Regions from separate parts of the Arthrobacter sp. NQ7 genome, predicted to be linked through region 2. Evidence: predicted binding sites of a transcription regulator. Region 2 holds the regulator's gene; the other holds the start of a gene.
The links. The regulator HrcA, encoded in region 2, represses chaperone genes, less so after heat shock. The targets are predictions, from matches to a motif close to TTNGCACTCGNNNNNNNCGAGTGCNAA.

Region 1 (7,509 bases), on a different contig from region 2:
TGCCGGCCAGGACCACGCCCTCTGCAGGATTCCTTGACGATGACTTCGACCAGGCGTTCCATGGAATGGGCACTTCTGCGCCGGGTGGTGTTTCCTACCTGCCCAGCGACGACCGCGGCGATGACAGCGGAAGCCGGCAGGACGCCGGCGGGAACGGGCACCAGGCAGGATCGGACGCCGCCGGCACCGGCTTCGGCCGTAACGGGCAGGGACGCCGCGCCAGTGCCCCCGACAACAGGGAAACGGCCTCCACGGCCGGTGACTCCCCAACAGGAAACAGCGGGACGGAGGGAGACCTGGCCGTGAACGGGATCAGCGGAGGACACGTGCGCGAGGAAGATCCGCGCCGGAACGGCAACGGGATGAACGGCAACGCTGTGGACGGCAGCGGGATGAACGACAACGCTGTGGACGAAAACAGCGTAAACGGCAACACTGCGAACGGCAGCGGGACCGCGGAACCTGAAACCCAGGGTGACGCAGGTGGCGCCGCGAAGCCGGCTTCGGACGGGCCTGCCGCCCGGACGGCAAAGGCCGGCACCGGGGACCTCCTTCCGACCAAGGCCGCCGAGGACGACGCCCGCAGCTGGGGTGACCGGGACGATGACCACGACGCCTGGTTGAAGGAACAGCGGCCGCCGCACTGGGGCTAAGGGCCTGCGGCGCCCGGACGGGTGGCGCCTGGTCCCGCTGCGGTGTCCCGCTGGTGAGGGTTCCCGCTGGTGAGGGGTTCCACTGGTGAGGGTTCCCGAGGGTTTAGGGCGGGCTGACGAGGACGAAGAACAGCCTGCCCTGGGTGGAGGCACCGGCCAGGCGGGAGGATTGCTCCGCGGTGGCTGCCACGACGATCAGCCCGTCCGTCTCCGTGGTGCCCAGCCACTGGCCGCTCTGCCCACCCTTGTTGGATGTCCACAGCACCGGGACGGCAGAGGCGAGAACCTCGGATGGCCCCTGCTGGTCGAAGCCGTTGGCTGATGTCAGTACGACGTTGACCAACTGGCCGGGAGAGACCAGCTGGATGGATGACGCATCCGCCATGCGCAGGGGAACGGCGGCCGAGCCGTGAGGCGCACCAGCGAGGAGCCCGGGGCCCAGGAGCTGAGCATCGGTGAGGAGCTGTCCTTTGCGCATCGGGGCAGCAAGCTGCTTCCCGGTGGCGGCTGCGTCGTCGCGGAGGAATCCTGCAGCCATCATCCCCGGCGGCACCTGGACACGGGCCAGGTCGGTTGCCGTCATTGCGGTGCCGGCAGGGAGGTCCCTGGCAGCGGCAAGGGCCGTGACGGTCGATACCGGGGCAGGAGTGAGCTGCTGCACCGTGATGGCCGCCGCCGCGCAGAAGAGCAGGGCTGCAGCGAGGCGTCGGTTGCGGCTCAGCCAGCCGGCAAACCGGGAGCGGAACGAACGGTATCCGGGACGGCGTCCCGGGGAAGAGGTGCCCGCGGGCCACCCCGGGCCGTTGCGGTGAGGGCGGGAAAGTATCGGCATGCGCCCACGCTACGGGGCGGGGCGGCACGCCAGGGAGGCTGGACTGCGCCTATGTGGACAAAGGCGGCCTGGCGCAGGAAGGCGCCGGCCGCCGTCGTCATGGCGTGGAAGTCCTAGCTGGCGGCTGCTGCGGGCGCGGAAGCGGCAGGTGCGGGAGCCGGTGCAGCCGGAGCCGCGGAGGGTGCGGGGGAGACAGAGCTGCCCTTGGAGTCGCGGGAATCAGTGCGGTAAAAGCCCGAGCCCTTGAAGACGACGCCGACGCTGTTGAACTTCTTGCGCAGCGTTCCCCCGCATTCCGGGCATGACGTCAGGCTGCTGTCCGAGAACGACTGGACAATGTCGAAGGCGTGGCCGCAATCCTTGCAGGCGTAAGCATATGTAGGCACTGGTGCTCCTCCTCTTGGGCAAACGAGAGGTCCCGTGCTGCCAACTGGTAAACCATTAGCAGTCGCAGGGCCTGAGTGCTAATTCTATCATCTGGGTCCGGCAGCCCCGGGCTCAGGCGCCGCCCGCCAGGGGCCGGTACCCGGAGGGCATGAGCACCGCCGGGACCGGCCGGTCGAACTCCTCTGCGGGAATCCGGCCGGCGGGCAGCAATTCTTCGTCATAAATAACCGCGGCGAGCGGAATTTCCTTCCCCGCCGTAGCAAGGTGCCCCAGGAATTTGTCGTAGTACCCGCCGCCCTGGCCAATCCTGTTTCCCGCGAGGTCCACGGCTGTGGCCGGAATGAAGAGCATCGCCGCGCCTCCGGCCGTCTCCGGGCCGTGGCGGACTCCCGCGGGTTCCAGGATCGGCGCATATTTGCTGCGCTCGAATCCTGTCCCGGGCGTCCAGTACACCCAGCTCAGTTCCCGTCCCGGCTCACAGACGGGGAGCAGGACGCTGTGGCCGCTTCGGTGCAGCGCAGCAATCAACGGCAAGGTGGGCGGTTCCTGTCCCACGCCGAGGTACACGCAGGCAGTTCCCGGGCTGCCGCCGGTGACCCTGCCCGCCCAGGCTTCCCCGTGGATGGCCAGGGCGGAACCAGCGGCCTCCAGCTGCGCCGGTGACAGGCCTGCCCGCCGCCGCCGGTGGGCGGCGCGGATATCGTCCTTGACTGCGTTGGTCTCCTGAAGCATGGTGTCCTTCCTGGGTGGCCCGCGATGCCGTGGCTTCGCGGTCCGGGCGCGGGGCCGCCGCGCCGGTGGTTACTGAAACGCCTGACTGACGCTAGATTAGACCGGTGAACACCAGTAACCCCAGAGTCCGCAAAGCCGTCATTCCCGCAGCGGGCCTGGGCACCAGGTTCCTGCCTGCCACTAAGGCGATGCCCAAGGAAATGCTGCCCGTCGTGGACAAGCCTGCCATCCAGTATGTGGTGGAGGAAGCCGTGCACGTGGGCCTCAACGACATCCTGATGATTACAGGCCGCAACAAGCGGGCCCTTGAAGACCATTTCGACCGGGTTCCCTCCCTCGAATCGACCCTTGAGGACAAGGGGGACACGGAGAAGCTGGCGTCCATCCAGGCGGCAAGCCAGCTGGGTGACATCCACTACGTCCGGCAGGGCGACCCCCATGGCCTGGGCCACGCAGTGCTCCGGGCAAAGCAGCACGTGGGCAACGAGGCCTTCGCGGTCCTGCTGGGGGATGACCTCATTGACGCCCGCGACGAACTCCTCAGCACCATGATTGACGTGCAGGCGAAAACTGGCGGGTCTGTCGTCGCGCTCATCGAAGTTGAACCCTCGCAGATCAGCGCGTACGGCTGCGCGGACGTCCAGGCGATCGACGGCGGGGACTACGTCCGCGTCAACAGGCTCGTCGAAAAACCTTCGCCTGAGGAAGCGCCCTCCAACCTTGCCCTGATCGGGCGGTACGTCCTGCACCCGGCGGTCTTCGACGTCCTCGAACACACCAAGCCGGGACGCGGCGGCGAAATCCAGCTGACGGACGCCCTGCAGGAACTGGCATCCGGCGACGCCGAGGGCCACGGCGTGTACGGGGTTGTGTTCCGCGGCCGCCGCTACGACACGGGGGACAAACTCAGCTACCTCAAGGCCTGCGTCCAGCTCGCCATCGACAGCGAAGACCTGGGTCCCGGCCTGCGGGAATGGCTGCCGGGCTTCACCGCCGGCCTCTCCCGGTAGCGCCATGCAGAGCGGTCCCATTTGGCCGGTCACCCTCGAATGCGGCGACCTGGTCCTTCGGCCTATCCGTTACCGCGACAAGAAGGAGTGGACGGAAGTCCGGTCGCGGAACAGTGCGTGGCTGGCGCCCTGGGAGGCCTCCAACCCGGATCCGGCCGGCGGGCTGCCCGATTACCGGCACATGGTGCGCTCGCTGAAGATGCAGGCCGCCCAGGCCACGGCGCTTCCCTTTCTGATCACCGAGTGGACGCCGGGCCTCAGGAACCCCGCGATTGTGGGGCAGCTGACCGTGTCCTCGATTGTCTGGGGTTCGGCCATGATGGCCACCCTGGGGTATTGGGTGGACCAGGAGCGGGCGGGGCGGGGGATAGCCCCCACCTCCGTGGCCCTGGTGACGGACCATTGCTTCCGGACCCTGGGCCTGCACCGGATGGAAATCAACATCCGGCCGGAGAACGGACCGAGCCTCCGGGTGGTGGAGAAGCTGGGGTTCCGGGACGAGGGGTACCGGCCGCGGTTCCTGCACATCAACGGCGAATGGGCGGACCACCGGTCGTTCGCCCTCACATCGGAAGAGGTCCCGGAAGGCCTCCTGGGCCCATGGTTGGCGTCGCGCCGTTCACAAAACCCGCCGTTTGCCTCCGGGGGCACGACACACCCTTGGTAATGCGGCCTGAGCAGGCATGATGCTCATACGGTTTTGAGTGTGGACTTCCCCCTTAGCAGCTCAGTGATCCTCGTGGTTGCCGTCGCGCTCTGGATTGTATGGGTTGCCCCTTACGTCCTCCGGAACCGCCGGCACCAGTTCCAGCCCGCCGTCGACTTCCTGGCAGACACCCCCGCCGATGACAGGCCGGACCCGCCCGCCGGCCTGGTATTGAATGTCGCCGCCCAGCAGGAGAAAGCCATGGAACCCAGGAAGAGTGCAGGATCCGCTGCCGGAACTGCGAGCACGCCGGCTCCGGCGAAGCTCCGCATCCGTTATGGCCGGACCGCCCTTGCGCTTGTGGGGCTGTTGTCCCTTCTCACCGCATTCATCTCGGGTGTGCTGCTGCCCTTCGGCATCGGTTCGGCCGCCCTTCCGGTCACCTGCGCCCTGTTGACCGTGGGGTCGGTGGCCCTGTTGCGGTGGCTCGCCGTCCGGGACCGCAAAGCGAAGGTCAACGCGGCATTCCGATCTGCCATGAGCGCGCCTGCACCCCGCCGTGACGAGGCTGTTGCCGTTCCGCCCAAGCCTGAGGCAGCACCGGCCCGTCCGGAAAGCCCGCTCTTCGATGCCGAGGCCGGGCAGGCTAAGGTCAAGCCGCTTACTGCCGTGGAACTGCGTGAAGCGGCCCTCGCCGTCGCTGTGGCCGCGGGCGATACGAGTGCGGCTGCGGCTGCCTCCGGCACCCCCTGGGAGCCCGTGGAGGTGCCCAAGCCCGTCTACGTGGAGGCAGCCAAGGCTGAACGTCCCGAGCCGGAGCCGCTCGAACTTCCCGAGGCGCCTAAAGCCGTCGGCAAACCCTCACTGAAGAAGGGGGCCGCCGCGCCGGCGGCAGAGGCAGCGGCTGCGGCGGAAGCACAGCAGCTGTCCAAGGCCCAGAAGGCCCTGAGTAATCTGGACGACGTTCTGCAGCGCCGCCGGGCATAAGGCCCGACGGCGGCACCGGGCGAGGGCGCGAACGTCCAGGCGGCGCGGATTGGCGTTGGGCCGCGGAGTGGCGTGGGGCCGTGAATTGGCGTTGGGCAAGGATTATTTGTAGCCTAGGGACACCGGTTCCGCACCAGCGGTTTTTCCCCGCAGGAGCGGCCACGATCGGGGGCTATAGCTCAGTTGGTAGAGCGCTTCGTTCGCATCGAAGAGGTCAGGAGTTCGAATCTCCTTAGCTCCACAAGTCATCACAGCGCCAGAATGAGCGCAGCCCCGCAGGCATCGCAGCTCCAAATGAGCACCGCCGCACAAGCCTCCCCGGTTCTTCCCCTGCAGGTCCCCGCCCCGTTGGCGTCCCGCCCTGGCAACATCTGCACCCATACGTCCAGTTGTGCGCCGCCTGTCTTAGGCCTAGCTTGAAGGAAATATTGGTCGGGAAACGTCAGGAGCCCGGGTGGACGACAAGACTGTAGGCAACCTGGCGGAATTCGGGGTCCGGGACCGTGCGCTGGCCGGCGGCAAGGGCGCCAACCTCGGTGAACTCGTGCGGGCAGGTTTTCCGGTTCCGCCGGGGTTTGTCGTGACGACGGCGGGCTACCGCACAGTGCTCGCGGAGTCCGGATTGCGGGAATCGTTGGCGGCCCTGGTTGAGGCAGATGCGCCCGGCTCTGAGATGCGGCAGCTGTTCAGCGCAGCCAGGATCCCCGGGCAGCTTCGCGAAGATATCGCCGCTGCCTACGCTGCCCTCGGCAGCGGCCCCGTAGCAGTGCGGTCCAGCGCCACGGCGGAGGACCTGCCGGGTGCGGCGTTCGCGGGCCAGCAGGACACGTACCTCAATGTTGCCGGCGAGGACGCGGTGATGCAGGCTGTGGTCGATTGCTGGGCCTCCCTGTGGACGGAACGCGCCATCTCGTACCGGCGCCGCCAGGGCATCGACCCTGCGGTCGTGGCCATGGCCGTTGTGGTGCAGGAGATGGTCCAGGCAGATACCGCCGGCGTCATGTTCAGCGCCAATCCGGTGACCGGGGAACGCCGCGAGATTGTCATCGATGCCGGGCGGGGCCTGGGCGAGGCGATCGTTTCAGGCGAGGTCACTCCGGACCGTTATGTCCTTGACCCTGCGGGCAGATTACGCTCCTTCAGCCCCGGCGGCAGCGGATTGGCCGCCCGCAGTCCAGGGCTGGAGGGCCCGGAGGCCATGGCCGGCGGGACGCCGCAGCCCCGGCTGGAACTCAGCCAGGAGCAGTTGGCGGAACTGGTGCGGTTGGCCGTGCGGGCGCAGGACCATTTCGGCCGGCCGCAGGATGTGGAGTGGGCAATAGCCCGCGGACGCGCGTATCTCGTGCAGGCCAGGCCCATCACGGCCCTGCCGCCGCAGCCATTTCCGCTCAACCGGTTTCAACGGCTGGTTGGTCCGTTCTTCCTGGAGATGTTCCAGGTCCGACCCTATCCGCTCGATGTGTCCGGCTGGATGCAGCGCGGAATCCTGGCCATGCTCCACGGCATGGCCGGAAGCGTTGGCATTGCGTTCCCGCCGTTGCAAGAACTGTTGCCGGAGGAGGACGGGGTAGTGGTCCGGCTGGTGCCGCCGGTACCCAGGCCCACGCTTCGTACGCTGGGCGCGCCGTATTCCCTGGTCCGGCGGGCCAAACGATATAGCCCGGCCCGATGGACAGGTGATCCCCGGTTCAGCGCCTTCCTTGCTGACGTTGACCGGCTCAACATGCAGGAACCCGGTTCCTTACCCTGGAAGGCCGTGGTGACACTCGCCGAAGAAGCCTTCGCCACTATGCGCGGGATCACTGAACTCAGGATCTCCTACCTTCCCGGGGTGCTTCTCTCCCAGCTGAAGTTGAGGTCGATGCTCTTCTTGCTGGGCAGGCGCAGGCTTGCACCGGCACTGATCGCGGGAGCACAGACCCGCACCAGCCAGGCCAACAAAGCACTTGAACAGCTGGCTGCCCAGGTGCAGTCAAATCCGGACCTGGCCGGGCTCTTCACCCACCTGAACCCGGACGAACTGCTGGCCGCCCTCACGCAGCGGGATGAGTTCGCCGACTTCCATGCGGCCTTCAAGCGGTTCCTCGCGGAATATGGCCACCGCGAGACCATGAGTGTGGTCCTCAGCAGCCCGCCAACCTGGTCCGAAGCCCCCGAGGTCGTGCTGGGACTGGTTAGATCCATGACGGGCCAGCGGCCGCCGGCAACCGACCAGACCGGTGAAGCACTCGAAGACCTAATGCGGCATCCGGCGATGCGGAT
Region 2 (7,509 bases):
CATTGAAGCCCAGACGCTCGCGAACCTGTACCTGGCCATGGAAAACAACCTCGCGATCATCCCGGTCCTGAACAAGATCGACCTGCCGGCGGCGCAGCCCGAAAAGTATGCAGCCGAGCTGGCCAGCCTGATCGGCGGCGATCCCGAGGACGTCCTGCGGGTATCCGGCAAAACCGGCGTCGGCGTCGAGGCCCTCCTGGACAAGATTGTCCGCGACCTGCCGGCCCCGAAGGGTGACCCCGACGCGCCGGCCCGCGCCATGATTTTCGACTCGGTCTATGACACCTACCGCGGCGTGGTGACCTACGTGCGCGTGGTGGACGGCATGCTCCACCCGCGCGAACGCATCCAGATGATGTCCACCAGGGCCTCGCACGAGCTCCTGGAGATCGGGGTCAGTTCCCCGGAACCCACCCCTTCCAAGGGCCTGGGCGTGGGCGAGGTGGGCTACCTGATCACCGGTGTGAAGGACGTCCGGCAGTCCAAGGTAGGCGACACCGTCACCAACCTGGCCAAGCCGGCCGCGGAGTCGCTTCCCGGCTACGCCGATGCCAAGCCTATGGTGTTCTCCGGCCTGTACCCGCTGGACGGCGCCGACTACCCGGTACTCCGCGACGCGCTCGAAAAGCTCATGCTCAACGATGCCGCCCTGGTGTACGAACCGGAGACCTCGGCCGCGCTGGGCTTCGGCTTCCGCGTGGGCTTCCTGGGCCTGCTGCACCTTGAGATCACCCGCGAACGCCTGGAACGCGAATACAACCTCGACCTGATTTCCACGGCTCCGAACGTGGAATACGAGGTGACCCTGGAGGACAAGAAGGTGGTCCGGGTGACCAACCCCAGCGAGTACCCCACCGGCAAGATTGCCGAGGTACGCGAACCCATGGTCTCCGCCACCATCCTGGCCCCCAACGAGTTCGTCGGCGCCATCATGGAACTGTGCCAGTCCCGCCGCGGCGTGATGGGCGGCATGGACTACCTCTCGGAGGACCGGGTGGAAATCCGCTACCGCCTGCCGCTGGCGGAAATCGTGTTCGATTTCTTCGACATCCTGAAGTCGAAGACCCGGGGCTACGGCTCCCTGGACTGGAAGGCCGACGGCGAGCAGGTTGCCGACCTTGTGAAGGTCGACATCATGCTCCAGGGCGAGCAGGTGGACGCGTTCAGCGCCATCACGCACCGGGACAAGGCCTACGCCTATGGTGTGATGATGACCGGCAAGCTGCGCGAACTCATTCCGCGGCAGCAGTTCGAAGTGCCCATCCAGGCGGCCATCGGTTCCCGGATTATCGCCCGGGAAAGCATCCGCGCCATCCGCAAGGACGTGCTGGCCAAGTGCTACGGCGGTGACATTTCCCGTAAGCGAAAGCTGCTGGAGAAGCAAAAAGAAGGCAAGAAGCGCATGAAGATGGTGGGCACCGTGGAGGTGCCGCAGGAAGCGTTCATCGCCGCCCTCACCACCGACGAATCAAAGGACAAGGCCAAGAAGAAGTGACCACCGCACAGCGGGGGACCCGCTGATGCCCAGCGTGCTTCCCCTCGGCGACCCGGCGCCGTCGGACGGTCTGTTGCCTGACCAGGCAGCGGACGGTGCGGCGGTCCGGGCCTTTGGCCTGTACGTCCACATTCCGTTTTGCGCCGTCCGGTGCGGTTACTGTGACTTCAACACCTACACCGCCACCGAACTCGGCGGCGGGGCGTCGCAGGACGCCTATGCCGGAACCGCGGTATCGGAGGTGTCGCTGGCGGCGGCGGTGCTCTCGAGGTCAGGGCTGCCGGAGCGGAAGCTCAGCACCGTCTTCTTCGGGGGCGGCACGCCCACTCTGCTTCCCGCGGACGACCTCGCCATGATCCTCCGGTCGGCGATCGACCAGTGGGGAATCGAGGATGGTGCCGAGGTGACCACCGAGGCGAACCCTGATTCGGTCACGCCCGAGTCCCTGGCGGTCCTCAAGGAGGCGGGCTTCACCAGGGTCTCCTTCGGCATGCAGTCCGCCGTTCCGCATGTGCTCAAGGTCCTGGACCGCACCCATACTCCCAGCCGGGTGCCGCAGGTGGTGCAGTGGGCCCGCGAAGCGGGGCTCGCCGTGAGCCTGGACCTGATCTATGGAACTCCGGGGGAGTCGCTGGCCGATTGGCGCCACTCCCTGGACACCGCGCTCTCGTATGGGCCCGACCACATCAGCGCCTACGCGCTGATCGTTGAGGAGGGCACCAAGCTGGCCGCGCAGATGCGCCGCGGCGAAGTCCCGGGAATTGACGACGACGACCACGCTGACAAATACGAGCTTGCCGACCAGCTGATTACCGAAGCCGGGCTTGGCTGGTACGAGGTCAGCAACTGGGCGCGCACGCCTGAGCAGGCGTGCCGGCACAACCTTGCCTACTGGCGGGGCGATGACTGGTGGGGCATCGGGCCCGGCGCCCACTCACACGTTGGCGGTGTCCGCTGGTGGAACGTCAAGCATCCGGCAGCGTATGCCAACCGGCTGTCCCAGGGGCTGTCGCCTGCGGCGGGCAGGGAAACGCTGGATGCGGAGACCCGGACCATGGAACGGGTGATGCTTGAAGCGCGGTTGCAGTCGGGGCTGGACCTGTCGACGCTTACTGCCGGCGGCAGGCACCAGGTGGCCGGCCTGATCGCTGACGGCCTCGTGGAACCGGCTGACGCCTTCCGGGGACGGCTGGTCCTGACGCTGAGGGGCAGGCTCCTGGCCGACGCAGTGGTCCGCCGGATCCTCCCGGACTGACGCGGAGGGTCCTTCCGGGAATCCGGACGCCAGCGGTGGGTCCGGAACGCCGCTTACTTAATCCAGCGAAGGTTGAACTGGTACCGGTGCGGCTGGCCCCGGTTGACGTGGATTCCCGCTGCCACGGAGAAGCAGGTGAGCGCCACCCAGATCAGCGTGGCAATGACGGCGAAGATATTTCCCACGTAGGGGATGAACACCAGGATGTTGGCCAGCACGGCGGCGATGGTGGGCGGCAGGCTGAAGTTCAGTGCTTCCTTCGATTCCTGGGCGGTGAACGGTCCGCGGTCCCGGAAGATCAGGTAGATCAGCAGCGACGGGACGCATCCCAGGATTCCACCGAAATGTGCGAGCGTGGCCCACTGGCGGTCTTCGCTGGCCGTCAGCGGCAGCGCATTGGCGGGGACGCCATGGTACTCGGAACGGCCCTGGCCGTCCCTGTGATCACGTGCGTTGTCTGCCACAGTCTGTTCCTTCGGAGGTGCAAGTGGTGCTGGCTTCATGTTCTGGCGCGGTGGGGGTGTGCCGTGTATGTCTGCAAGGCACCCGCAATACCAAGAATACTGGCTGTTGGGCACCTGCCCGGCCGTCAGGGCACGGTGAGGAAGTCGATGACCTCCTCCACCCGTCCCAGGAGGGACGCTTCCAGGTCGGCGTACGTGCGGACGGCCCCCAGCAGTTTCTGCCATCCGAGCCCAATGTCTTCCTTGGTGGCGTGCGGCCAGCCGAACGCTTTCAGGATCCCGGTCTTCCAGTCCTGCCCGCGGGGAACGGCGGGCCATTTGTCGATGCCCAGGACGGCGGGCCGGATGGCCTGCCAGACGTCCACATAGGGGTGGCCGACAATCAGGACGTTGCTAGCGGCCCCCGGGGAAGCCATGACGGCGTCCGCTATGCGCGATTCCTTGGAATCGGGGACCAGGTGATCCACCAGCACACCCAGCCGCCGGCCCGGGCCGGGCTTGAACGCGGCGACAGCGCCGGCCAGGTCGTCGATACCGTGCAGGGGCTCGACGACGATGCCCTCCACGCGCAGGTCGTCTCCCCAGACCTTCTCCACCAGTTCGGCGTCGTGCTTGCCTTCCACCCAGATCCGGCTGGACTTCGCCACCTGGGCGCGCTGGCCTTCCACCCGCACGGACCCGGATGCGGTCCGCCCGGCGGCTGCTCCGGTGGCTGCAGCCTTGGGTGCCGGCGGCATCAGCCGGATGGGCTGGCCGTCGAGCAGGAAACCGAATCCCAGCCGGAAAGTCCGCGACTTGCCCCGCCGGTCCTCCAGCGCCACCACGTGCATCCCGCCGGATTTCTCCACCCGCGTCACGGCCCCCACCCAGCCGGACTGGACTTCCTCAAGCACCATGCCGCGCTGGACGGGAACCTCGGGAAGTTCCGTCCGGGCTGGAGCGGAGATTCCCCGGGGTCCCCAGTTCTGGTAATCCATGAAGTCATCCGCCTAGCACTAGGTCCCTGGCCCCGGAATTTCGCCCGGAGCGGTACCAATGCTAACAACGGGGCAAGGCATAATAGACTGTTAGCACTTAGGCATGTCGAGTGCTAACCCCTGGCTGGCACCGGGCGGGGCGCGCGCCCCGGACCATGGATGGAGGTGGAGAGTGAGCGAGCCACGCAAACTGGAAGTACTGCGGGCCATCGTTGAGGACTACGTCCACTCCCGCGAACCCGTGGGGTCGAAGGCCCTGGTGGAGCGGCATCACCTTGGCGTTTCGAGCGCCACCATCCGCAACGACATGGCAGCGCTGGAGGATGAAGGGCTTATCACGGCCCCGCACACCAGTGCCGGCAGGATTCCCACCGACAAGGGCTACCGGCTTTTCGTCGACCAGATTTCGGCCGTGAAACCCCTGTCCGCCGCCGAGCGCCGGGCCATCCAGTCCCTGCTGGAAGGTGCAGATGACCTCGATGACGTCCTGGAACGCACCGTCCGGCTGCTGTCGCAACTGACCAACCAGGTGGCCGTGGTCCAGTACCCGCACCTGAGCCGGGCACTTGTCCGCCACATCGAATTCGTCCTGCTGGCCCCGCGCAAAGTACTGGTGGTCCTGATCGCCAACAGCGGCAAAGTGGAGCAGCGCGTCATCGACGTCGGACAGGACCTTGGTGACGACGTGCTGGCCGAGCTCCGTACCCGGTTCCTTGGTGCCCTGGGCGGAACCCGGCTGAGCCAGCTTGCGCAGGCGCTTCCCGCCGTCGTGGCCGCCACGCCCCACGCGCAGCGCCAGGCAGCACACGCCCTGGCCCTGGGGCTGGAGGCACTGGCGCAAAGCAGCCGGGAGGACCGGATGGTCATGGCCGGGACCGCCAACCTGGCCAGGTCCAACGTGGATTTCCCGCTCAGCATCGGCCCGGTGCTGGAGGCGCTCGAGGAGCAGGTGGTGATGCTGCGCCTGCTGAGTGAAATGGCGCAGGACCACCGCGGTGTGGCTGTGAGCATCGGGCGGGAAAACCCCTATGACGGACTCGCCGAGGCATCCGTGGTGGCCACCGGCTATGGTCCGGACAGCGCCGCGAAAGTAGGAATCCTCGGCCCGACCCGGATGGACTATCCCACCACCATGGCCGCCGTCAGGGCAGTAGCCCGCTACCTTTCCAGGATTTTGGGGCCCTGACTCTTTGCCGCCGGAGCTGTCCGGCCGGAAGACAAGAGCTTGGCCGCCGACTGAACGCAGTACAACAAGGAAGAGATACGAACTTTGAGCAGCCACTATGACGTCCTTGGAGTCTCACCCGAAGCTACCGGGGAGGAGATCAAGAAGGCCTACCGCAAGCTGGCCCGCACCCTCCACCCGGACGTGAACCCCGGTGACGACGCTGCGGAACGCTTCAAGGCGGTAACTCACGCCTACGAGGTCCTTTCCGATCCCCAGAAGCGCCGGGTCTATGACACCACCGGGAACGAGAACGGCACGGACAATGGCTTCGGCGGTGCAAGCTACGCAGGCCAGGGCTTTGCCTTCCAGGACATTTTTGACACCTTCTTCGGTGCCGGCGGCAGCGCCGGCCCCGCGTCCAGGGTCCGGCGTGGCCAGGACGCCCTTATCAGCGTCCGGATTGACCTGCGCGACGCCGTCTTCGGCGTCAATAAGAAACTCGAAGTGGACACTGCCGTGGTCTGCCCCACGTGTGATGGATCCTGCTGCCGTCCGGGGACCCATCCCGAGCGCTGCGATATCTGTGGCGGCAGCGGCCAGGTGCAGCGGGCCGTCCGCTCCATCCTGGGCCAGGTCATGACCGCAGCCCCCTGCGGCACCTGCGAAGGCTTCGGCACGGTCATCAAGGACCCCTGCAACGAGTGCAGCGGCCAGGGCCGCATCCGCAGCCGCCGCTCGCTGACCATCAAGGTTCCCGCGGGCGTTGCCACCGGAACCCGCATCCAGCTCTCCGGCCAGGGCGAGGCCGGACCGGCAGGGGGCCCCGCCGGCGACCTGTACGTCGAAATCCGCGTCAACAACGATGCCACCTATGTGCGCGAAGGCGATGACCTGCATGCCACCCTGCACATCCCCATGACCGCGGCTGCGCTGGGTACGGATGTCAGCCTGGAGACCTTCGACGGCACCCAGGAGATCGACGTCAAGCCCGGTACCCAGTCAGGGGAAATCATCACCCTGCGCGGACTGGGTGTCACCCACCTGAGGGGCTACGGCCGGGGCGACCTGAAGGTCCACCTGCAGGTGGACACTCCGGCCAAGCTCGACTCCGCCCAGGAGGACCTGCTGCGCCAGCTGGCGAAGCTCCGCGGCGAACAGATCACCGAGGGCAAGCTCGCCGCCAGCGGCGGGATGTTCGCCAAGCTCCGGGACCGGTTCGGTAACCTGTAGCGGTGAGCAACCCCGTCTTCTTCACCTCCGCCGGTTCACTGTCAGGGATGACAGCGGGGAGCATGTTCCTCCTCGAGGGCCCAGAGGCCCGGCACGCGGTGACCGTCAAGCGGCTGTCTCCGGGCGAAGCGGTGGACATCGTGGACGGCGCCGGTACGCGGATGACCGGGAAAGTGGTCTCGGCCGCCGGTTCCGCCCTAGACGTCGAATGCGCAGAGCTCAGCATTGAAGAGAGGCCGGACATCCGGCTGGTACTGGTCCAGGCCTTGGCCAAGGGAGACCGTGACGAGCTGGCCATCGAGACCGCTACCGAACTGGGCATCGACGCCGTCATCCCGTGGCAGTCTGAGCGTTCCATCGTCCGCTGGAAGGGCGACCGGGCAGCGCGCGCACACGCAAAATGGGAGTCCACGGTAGCGGCGGCCGCCAAACAGGCGCGGCGCGCGTGGATCCCCGAGGTGCGCCCCGCCGTCGAAACAGCCGGACTCGCCGCGGCCGTGGAAGCAGCGGACTTGGCTGTCATCCTGCACGAGGACGCTGTCCGGCCGCTGCGAACCGTCCTCGAGGACTGGCAGGGAAAAACCGGTCCCGGTGCACGTGAAATCCTGCTCATCGTGGGACCGGAGGGCGGGATCAGTCCCCGCGAGGTCACCAGGCTCTGCGACAAAGGCGCCGTGACTGCCCTGTTGGGGCACCACGTCCTGCGCTCCTCCACAGCGGGGCCGGCCGCCGTCGTCCTTGCCAGCGACATCCTTGGCCGCTGGACTCCTACCGGACCTTGAAGGACCTGGTGTCCTCGTTCCGGTCCGGCTCGCCTCCGGCCCCTGCCTGCGCCACCCGCAGTTCATAGTCGCCGGCGGGCAGGTTGAGGGCCAGCGTGAAAACGCCGGCCTGCCCCTGTTCCGCGGCCGCCGTGGTTT

Region 1: PUN71_RS04740 (FmdB family zinc ribbon protein) is a predicted target of HrcA. The motif match lies at 1,927-1,953, and genes of this name have one in related genera.

The regions. Positions count from the first base shown of each region.
Region 1 covers NZ_JARFXU020000002.1:414,905-422,413, reverse strand. Annotated here, with positions in the region: gene PUN71_RS04750 (AAA family ATPase) at 1-653, shown strand, start outside; gene cpaB (Flp pilus assembly protein CpaB) at 757-1,485, opposite strand; gene PUN71_RS04740 (FmdB family zinc ribbon protein) at 1,599-1,871, opposite strand; gene PUN71_RS04735 (5-formyltetrahydrofolate cyclo-ligase) at 1,984-2,604, opposite strand; gene galU (UTP--glucose-1-phosphate uridylyltransferase GalU) at 2,709-3,614, shown strand; gene PUN71_RS04725 (GNAT family N-acetyltransferase) at 3,619-4,281, shown strand; gene PUN71_RS04720 (hypothetical protein) at 4,345-5,247, shown strand; tRNA gene PUN71_RS04715 (tRNA-Ala) at 5,416-5,488, shown strand; gene PUN71_RS04710 (PEP/pyruvate-binding domain-containing protein) at 5,702-7,509, shown strand, end outside.
Region 2 covers NZ_JARFXU020000003.1:33,524-41,032, reverse strand. Annotated here, with positions in the region: gene lepA (translation elongation factor 4) at 1-1,495, shown strand, start outside; gene hemW (radical SAM family heme chaperone HemW) at 1,521-2,750, shown strand; gene PUN71_RS04975 (DUF4870 domain-containing protein) at 2,804-3,214, opposite strand; gene PUN71_RS04970 (DUF3097 family protein) at 3,340-4,191, opposite strand; gene hrcA (heat-inducible transcriptional repressor HrcA) at 4,364-5,377, shown strand; gene dnaJ (molecular chaperone DnaJ) at 5,462-6,589, shown strand; gene PUN71_RS04955 (16S rRNA (uracil(1498)-N(3))-methyltransferase) at 6,592-7,371, shown strand; gene PUN71_RS04950 (GerMN domain-containing protein) at 7,358-7,509, opposite strand, start outside.